2 regions of the Bacillus paramycoides genome follow, and region 1 is predicted to be linked to the other one. Evidence: riboswitches for the same ligand, from Rfam matches in the RefSeq annotation. Region 1 holds a riboswitch; the other holds the start of a gene.

Region 1 (4,198 bases):
GCTGCATGATGTAATTATATAGAAGAGATTTTTTAAAATAAGATGTTAGTTTCTCTTCTAATGCGAGTAAATAGACAGCATCAGGTTTTTGAATGAATGTACGGATCGGGCATCTCGTTATAATGAATGTAAGTACAATCGTGATAAGTAGTAAAGATATTCCTTTGGAAGGAGATGCTTTTAAAAACTGAGCATAGTAGTATGCGCCAACGCATGAAATAAAGATAAAGCTATATAGTAAACCGTTAATCATACGTGCAAAGTATGTAATGATATTTTGCATATGTTGTTGGAAGCGACTGCTCCATAGCGATTCGATTGACATGTTTTTCACCTCTTTGTTCTATTATATATGTTTTACAAAAGAAAAAACGAGCAAATTGCGTTATGCAACTTGCCCGTCTTTCTTTTCGTTATTTTTTTTCTGATCACGATTCATTAATGGATAGAAGGCAAAGCCGATTACGAATAAACCAATTCCGAGAAGGAATGTTTTTATATCGGCTGCGCCCGTTTTAATAACCCATAGTGCGTAGCAAAGTGCGATCACTGCGACTATACCATCTGTAATTCTTGCCCGCATTTCATTTTTATACGTTTCACCAGTAGCGACTAGTTTTAACTGGAAGATTGGTGAAACGAGATATGGAATGAGGTAGGCCAATGTTGATACGGTAATAACAAATGTATAAGCTTCCGCAATTGTTCCTGATAATGTTGAGAATAAGAACACTTGCGACATAATGTTTGTTAATCGTAATGAATAAATTGGACTTCCTTTTTTATTTGTTTTCGTGAAGAAGGAAGGGAAGAAACCTTCTTTTGCTGCTTGATATGGTACTTCTGAGCTTAATAAAATCCAGCCTAAGATGGAACCGAATAGGGAAGTAAGAGCAAGTAATGCCATCAGTTTCCCGCCGCCATGCCCCATTGCAGCATTTAGTGCATCTGCTAATGGACGTTCAGAAGCTTGTAATATATCAACATGAAGTACACCCATTGTTAAAATTGTAATTCCTAAGTAAATCGCAACGGTAATAAGTAAGCCTGCAACTGTTGCACGTTTTACCGTTTTTGGAGAAACAGCACGGTTTGATAGAAGAACCGCTGATTCAATTCCGATAAATGCCCAAAGCGTTGTAAGAGCAGCTAAGTTCACTTGTGAAAGTAGGCCGTGTGATACACCTGATTTATCGATCATCGGTGTGTACCATTGTCCAAACTTAGAAGCTTCGAATGCAAATAACGTAACGACGATGAATAAAAGGAATCCAGTTACTTTCGTTGTTGTTGCTAAGAAGTTTAGCTTTCCAGCTCCGCTTACACCGTTCGTTAATATAATATGAGTTCCCCAAAGTAAGATGGAACAAATCGTAAATGTAATTAGTTTTCCGACTTCTACGTTAAAAGAACCGATTGAAAATAGTAGTCGTGTATCTTTCATAATTGGGAAGAAGAGTGATAAATATCCCGCAAATGATGTAATGATGGCAACGTTACTTGCCCAGTTTGCAACCCAATATCCCCATACCATACTGAAACCAGCCATTTTTTTCTTTTTTGGTGATGAGAATAAAGCATATGCATGACTTTGTGGTCCTGTCGTTAAATCAGGACGACGAATTGCTAAATTACCGAAAACAAGAGCTAGCATTAAAACACCAAACCCTGTTGTTAACCAAGCTAAAGTGACACCGAGAGGGCTTGCTGTTTGTGCCAACGTACTTGGCACCATGAAAATACCAGCGCCAACCATGTTACCGACAACGAAAGCTGTGAGTACCCAAAAGCCCCATTTTTTTTGTTGCATAGAAAATACCTCCAAAGTTAGTATAACCAAATCAAGCGAGGAGATATGTATGTCTTCCTGAGTCAGGAAGAGAAGTTCCAAACAAAACAAAAAAAGCACGTAATTTGCCGCTACATGCTTTCTATCTTATAAGAAACCCACGACATACCTCTCGATAGCTCTCCACAAACGAAACGTTTCGTTTGTGACAGTTCTGCACTTATTAAATGCAGACCCAGCAAGCGTGCATGGTGGACACGGGCTTACTTCGGCAATCATTCCTTTCTCATTCCTTCATCAATGCCACTACATCTCCTGAAATGATACTCTTAATGATTGCAACCTCTACCTCACCGAGATACGAATGAGGATTTAAATATTAAATTAACGTCTTTAAGAGTAACAAATGAATTTTTATACGTCAATGGATATAGTAATAATCAGATTATAGAGAAGAGTTTGTGATTAAAAAGGAGTTAGGAAGGGCTGTAGCGTTTATTCGTTGTGCAGAAGAAATAGCGACAGAGTGAAGCACAAATGATTTTGTCTGAAAATTTTAATCCGAAGCATCAATTTTTTAAACAGGCTTTGTTTCACAAGAATGAAAGGAGAGGTTTGATTATGGAATTATCAAGATCTCAATTATTTGCTTTAGAGTACATTTCAAAATATGCAGAGAACGAAAAACGTGAGGCTAAAGCAACAATTAACCATATACTGAACATGTCTAATATTACAGATGAAATGTTTGAAGAAGCTGTCGTTCATTTAAAATCAAACGCGAGGATTGCTTTACACTTTCATCCAGACAGATTAGATTCGAATATGAAAAATATTGCTGAAGCACTGTTTGAGCAAGGCATATATAAAAGTCAGTTTGAAACATTGCTATCTAATGGGAGTGTATCTGCTTATCCGGGTGGTGAGCGTGACCTTTGGGAAAAGAGAATATTTGGAGGTGCATATCAATTGGAAGGGGTAACGAATAATGAACGGCCTAAATATGGAGCACTAAATGTAATGTTACATCCAGATGGGCCTGCCCCGCGTTTTGGATCATGTTATTTTCTCTTATCTCCAAAAGTTTCTTATCGCTCTACATATACGTATTTAGATTCACATCAAGATCCAAAAGAAAAGGGTACTTATGAAGAGTTTGATATGATTTTAGCTGCTCTTTTGGAAGAGACATTCGTAAGAGATTTTGCAATTGGTGAAGGGAATTTGACTCCAACAAGACTCATTCATCATTTACTGGCTAACTTGGAAAGGCCGTTTATAGATTTCGTAAACAAAGAGTCAGCTCGTAATCTTAATCATTATATTGAAGCACAGATTCATGGAGATATTTCTCTTAAAGAAGATGTGGAAGCACTTGTTGTAGATCCTTCATTTAAGGGTACGAATGTAGGTAGAACTTTAGAAGAAATTTGTCTGAAGTATTCTATTGATTTGTATTGGCACATGGGTTTTGTACTTCCGGTGGATGAAGTTCCGATAGATTTTAGAGGTTCAAAAATGCCATCTCTGGCAAGACGCATTGCACGAAATAATTGTATCGATGCACATATAATTGGCTCTGCTGTAGTGGATTTGAAAAGGAATCCACTATCCTGGAGTGATCGCGGAACGTATGAAGAAGTGCTTCAGGAATTAAAATTATTATGGCATGTTTTAGTTCGATTTGGAAAACCAAACCAGAATTTGAAATAAACACGCTATTGTCTTGGGAAGCATGTATATAAAGTGAAACTTTAATCAGTGGGGGGATTCTTCATCCCCACTGATTATCAGCCCTCACCAATCGGACTTTAATGGGCAGCCCGACCCCCACTTAAATTCTTTGCTTTCGCTGAATTTTGAGGTGGGGGTCTTACTGCCCATTAAAGTGGGATAAAAAGAAGCTGATCTAAAACTAGATCAGCTTCTACATATAAGATTAAACTAAGTTTAATACGGTTACTTTTTCACGTGTCATAGACTCAAGGCTCTTACGAATACCTTGTGCGCCCATACCTGAACCTTTTACACCGATGAATGGGAAGTGGTCAGGGCCGCGCTCTGTGCGTCCGTTAATTTGAACAGAACCAGTTTCGATTTTGTTAGCAATTGCAAATGCTTTGTTAATGTCTTTTGTGAAGACACTTGCTTGTAAGCCGAACTCTGATTTGTTAGCAATTTCAATTGCTTGCTCATCTGAAGAAACGCGGATGATTGGAAGGATTGGACCGAATGGCTCTTCCCAAGCAACTTTCATTTCTTCTGTTACGTGGTCGATTAATGTTGGGTAAATTAAGTTACGCTCACGTTTGTTACCGATAACGATCGTAGCACCTTTTTCAACAGCGTCGTCAACTAAACCTTGAACGAAGTCAGCAGACTTGTCGTCGATTAATGGAACGATTGTGC
Region 2 (4,198 bases), 520 kb from region 1:
CCTCACCTACAGGTAACGTACACTTCTCACACCCAATACTTGGATATCCAACATCATGCAGCGGGTTATACGGCAATCTATGTTTGTATACATATCGCCATACCTCTTTCCATGTCCAATGAATGAGTGGACAAACTTTAATAGATTGAAAGCGATGATCTTGATTTATAAACTTTGTATGCTTACGCGTTTCTGATTGTTCCCTCCTTAAACCCGATATCCACGCTTTTTCCGCTGCTAATGATTTTTCTAACGGTAAAATTTTTCTAATCTTACAACAAAGATTCGGATTACTTTCCCATAATTTCTCACCATGCAACTTCGCTTGTTCATCAAGCGTAAGTTCCGGTTGTTTTTCTATAATATTTAATGAAGGAAATCGCCTCCGCACTTTTTGAATTAATTCATACGTTTCTTGAAAATGAACATTTGTATCTAAAAATACAACTTTAGCAGATGGATTTACTTGGTTTATAAGATGCAGCAATACCATACCTTCCACTCCGAAGCTACATGCGTATACAATTTCACCTTCATATTCTTTATAAGCCCAACTTAAAACAGATAGCGCGCCTTTCGTTTCATCTTCTTCTGAAAATGAAACATTATTTTCTTCCCACGTTTCATAAGTCAACATGTTCTTTCCCCCTGTAAAAGCAAAAAGACGGTTTTAACCTAATCAAAATAGGTTAAAACCGCCTCTAGTTTTTCTAGTCAGCGCTTTTTACTTTAAACGTACCTTTTCACTTTTCTCTAATTGAATGACTTTTCCATCTTGCACAACAATTGTAATTGAACCATATTTCATATCAGCAAGCATCGCTTCAATTTTCTCAGATACTTCCTCAAAATGTTCCCGTACGCTCACGCGAACAGCCCCCCTTTTTATTCATAAAAAAAATCTTTCCCATTTCGAAAAGACTGTTCGGTAATATATTTTACCTTATCTTTCAAAATGGATTCCATTTTGCTGGATTTAGCACCTTGCTTTCTATAAGCAGGTTGCCGAGCTTCGTCGGGCCAGTTCCCTCCGCTTCTCTTGATAAGCTTTGTATTTGTATTTTATCACAATTCTGATTTTTTTCAATCCTAGTTTTCCGATATATTTTAATTATTTTATTTTATAAAAAAGGAATTGCCCCTCCGAACAACTCCTTTTTCCTCATTTAAACAAGTTCTTTAATACGTATGCGATCGTTCCCAATAATATTTTCATATGTTTCGCGCTCTACAACAATTTGTGATGTACCACCTTTCGCGAAGACGACAGCTGGTCTACGAATCCGATTATAATTATTCGCCATCGAGTACCCGTATGCCCCTGTACAAGAAATTGCTAGTAAATCCGCAGAGGCAACTTTCGGTAGATTAATATCCCAAATTAACATATCTCCACTCTCACAGCATTTCCCTGCAATCGAAACAACTTCCTCATTCTCATCGTTCCCTCGATTCGCTAACATCGCTTCATAACGAGCGTTATATAAAGCAGGTCTTAAATTATCAGTCATCCCACCATCCACTGATACATATTTCCGAATACCAGGAATGTCTTTCACAGATCCAACTGTATAAAGTGTCGTTCCGGCATCACCTACAATACTACGGCCTGGTTCAACCCATATTTCTGGCAAGGGATAGTTACATACTGTAAATTGCTCTCTCACTGCACTTGTTACAGCTCGCACATACGTCTCAAGAGTTAATGGCGTATCTGACTCTGTATAGCGTATTCCGAATCCTCCGCCCACATTTAGCACTTTTACTACATAGTTTGTTCGCTCTCTCACTTCTTCTAAAAATTGACGAAGAACTTCAATCGCTCGCACAAAGCCGGCCGTTTCAAATATTTGTGATCCGATATGTGAATGAATTCCTAACACGTTATAATTTGATTTTTGTAAAGCAAGCTCAATTGCTTGCATCGCTTGACCATTTGACACGCCAAATCCAAATTTTGAATCATCTTGACCTGTTGTAATATATTCATGTGTGTGCGCCTCTACCCCGGGCGTTACACGAATTAATATGTTCACAAATTTCCCATGTTGCACTGCTAAATCATGCAAAATTTCTAATTCTAAGAAGTTATCTACGACAAAACAACCAATATTCGCCTGAAGAGCCATCACAATTTCTTCATCTGTTTTGTTATTGCCGTGAAAATGAATGCGCGATGCCGGAAATCCTGCTTGTAGTGCAGTATATAATTCCCCTCCAGAAACAACATCTAATGACATATTCTCTTCACGAGCTACTCGGCACATCTCCATGCACAAGAACGCCTTGCTTGCATATGCTACTTGATAAGAGAAACCACTTTCTTTAAAAGCACGATGAAACGCGCGACACTTTCCTCGAATTGACTCTTCATCGTATACATAAAGTGGTGTTCCATATTGTTTTGCTAGCTGCGTCGTATCGCACCCTCCAATTTCTAAGTGTCCTTGCCCATTGATTCGGCTTGTGCCGTGTAAATACATTTGAATTCCTCCCTTATTTCCTCTAAAACTCATAACCCCAATCTTCTATTCATTGCAGCACGCTTTTAGATAGACAAAAAACGCGCGGAACAATGTTCACACGCGTTTCTTATTAGGAAAAATATATATTGAAAAAATAAACGAGTTGTTATCTCCTCAAAATAAGAAACCGCATCAACATCTCCAAATAGCTCTCCATAAAATAAATCTTATGACAGTACTACATTTATTCAATGCAGTCCCAATATATGAATAAGATGGTTATTCTTATATTTCGGCAATAGTCCCTTTCAACCTATGATCACAGATTCCATTAAATCTCCCATAGCTTACTCTTTCCTATCGCGGCCTCTACCTTTGAGAGTAGATGAGGTAAGTCTATTTAATTTTCAAACATCTAATTGTTGCTATTAACAATACCAAAGGACCATTTTATTTGTCAAATAATTTTTTATATTGTTTTTTTACAGTTTAGTTTTGTATCGTTTGGTAAGCGCTTTACTAAAACCTTTGTCACTTCCCATTCGCCTTCTTCGTTATTAAATGTAATCGTTACCTTCTCAAATGGTGGAGCAATTTTCCCGGCAACACGTTCATACTTCGTTACTTCAATAACTGCTTGAAATAAATATGTACCGCTATACACTTTTTTCAAACTAATAATTTTCGGGCATTGATAAGGCTTCAAGCTCCCATATTGTTTTTCAATCGCTTTATTTATTTTCGGAAATAAGACAGAATAAAGGGCATCTTCCATAAGAGGTGCATCATATTGGGCTACCGACACACTCGGTGAAGCAAAAAGTATAACACTACTACATACTATAAAATACAATAACTTTCGCATTATAACCTCCTTACACGATTCTTTCTGCGCACGACAATAATCATACATAGAAACTCCGTTTTATTGTCTCCTACTGCCCTTTTTCTACTCAATTATTATAAAAAAGCCCACAACTCTCTTTTATTTTCGTATAATGATACTCATAGTATAATAAACATAATAACAAAGGACTGTTCGTATATATAAAATGAGGCGCTAATCAAATCGACTCACAAGAACTGTCATGCTTTTTAGGAGAGGAGTATATTATGCTACAACGTCTGTTTCCAAAACTGCGATTTGCACTCGTTGCAGTCGTTTTATTATGGATAAAAACATATATTGTGTACAAGCTAGCATTTGATATTAAAATTGATAATTTCTTTGAAGAATTTATGCTTTTTATTAATCCACTAGCTGCGTTACTTTTATTTTTCGGTTTTGCTTTATTTGCATCTAAACACCGAAACCGCATTATAGTTGGAATTAGTTTTATACTATCGTTCATTTTATTTGGAAATGCAATGTTTTATGGGTTTTATAACGATTTCGTTACGTTCCCAGTATTATTTCAAACAAATAATATGGCTGATTTAGGGACGAGTATAAAAGAACTCTTTACGTATAAAACATTACTGTTATTCGCAGATGCGATAATCTTAATGTTTCTTTCGCGTAAATTCCCAGCATTTTGCGACAAGACGCCACTTTCTCGCTCTGAGAAGAGAACTTTCTTTAGCGGTGTAACAGCTCTATTAGCACTACAAATTGTTGTTTCCGTTATTTATAAACCACAAATGTTCTCACGCTCGTTTGACCGTCAAACTGTCGTGAAAAATTTAGGTTTATACACATATCATCTATTTGATATTACACTTCAATCTAAATC

Evidence for each region. Region 1 has a riboswitch for lysine ahead of AAG068_RS04415 (amino acid permease). Riboswitches for the same ligand answer to the same signal wherever they lie in the genome.
Region 2: another riboswitch for lysine. It lies ahead of lysA (diaminopimelate decarboxylase); the one in region 1 lies ahead of AAG068_RS04415 (amino acid permease).

The regions. Positions count from the first base shown of each region.
Region 1 covers NZ_CP152427.1:849,403-853,600, forward strand. Annotated here, with positions in the region: gene AAG068_RS04410 (ABC transporter permease) at 1-325, opposite strand, end outside; gene AAG068_RS04415 (amino acid permease) at 386-1,810, opposite strand; lysine riboswitch at 1,958-2,145, opposite strand; gene AAG068_RS04420 (DUF3626 domain-containing protein) at 2,411-3,502, shown strand; gene gapN (NADP-dependent glyceraldehyde-3-phosphate dehydrogenase) at 3,729-4,198, opposite strand, start outside.
Region 2 covers NZ_CP152427.1:1,373,327-1,377,524, reverse strand. Annotated here, with positions in the region: gene AAG068_RS07170 (phosphoadenylyl-sulfate reductase) at 1-637, opposite strand, end outside; gene AAG068_RS07165 (YezD family protein) at 725-868, opposite strand; SAM riboswitch class I at 941-1,049, opposite strand; gene lysA (diaminopimelate decarboxylase) at 1,167-2,483, opposite strand; lysine riboswitch at 2,664-2,845, opposite strand; gene AAG068_RS07155 (DUF3888 domain-containing protein) at 2,935-3,330, opposite strand; gene AAG068_RS07150 (LTA synthase family protein) at 3,579-4,198, shown strand, end outside.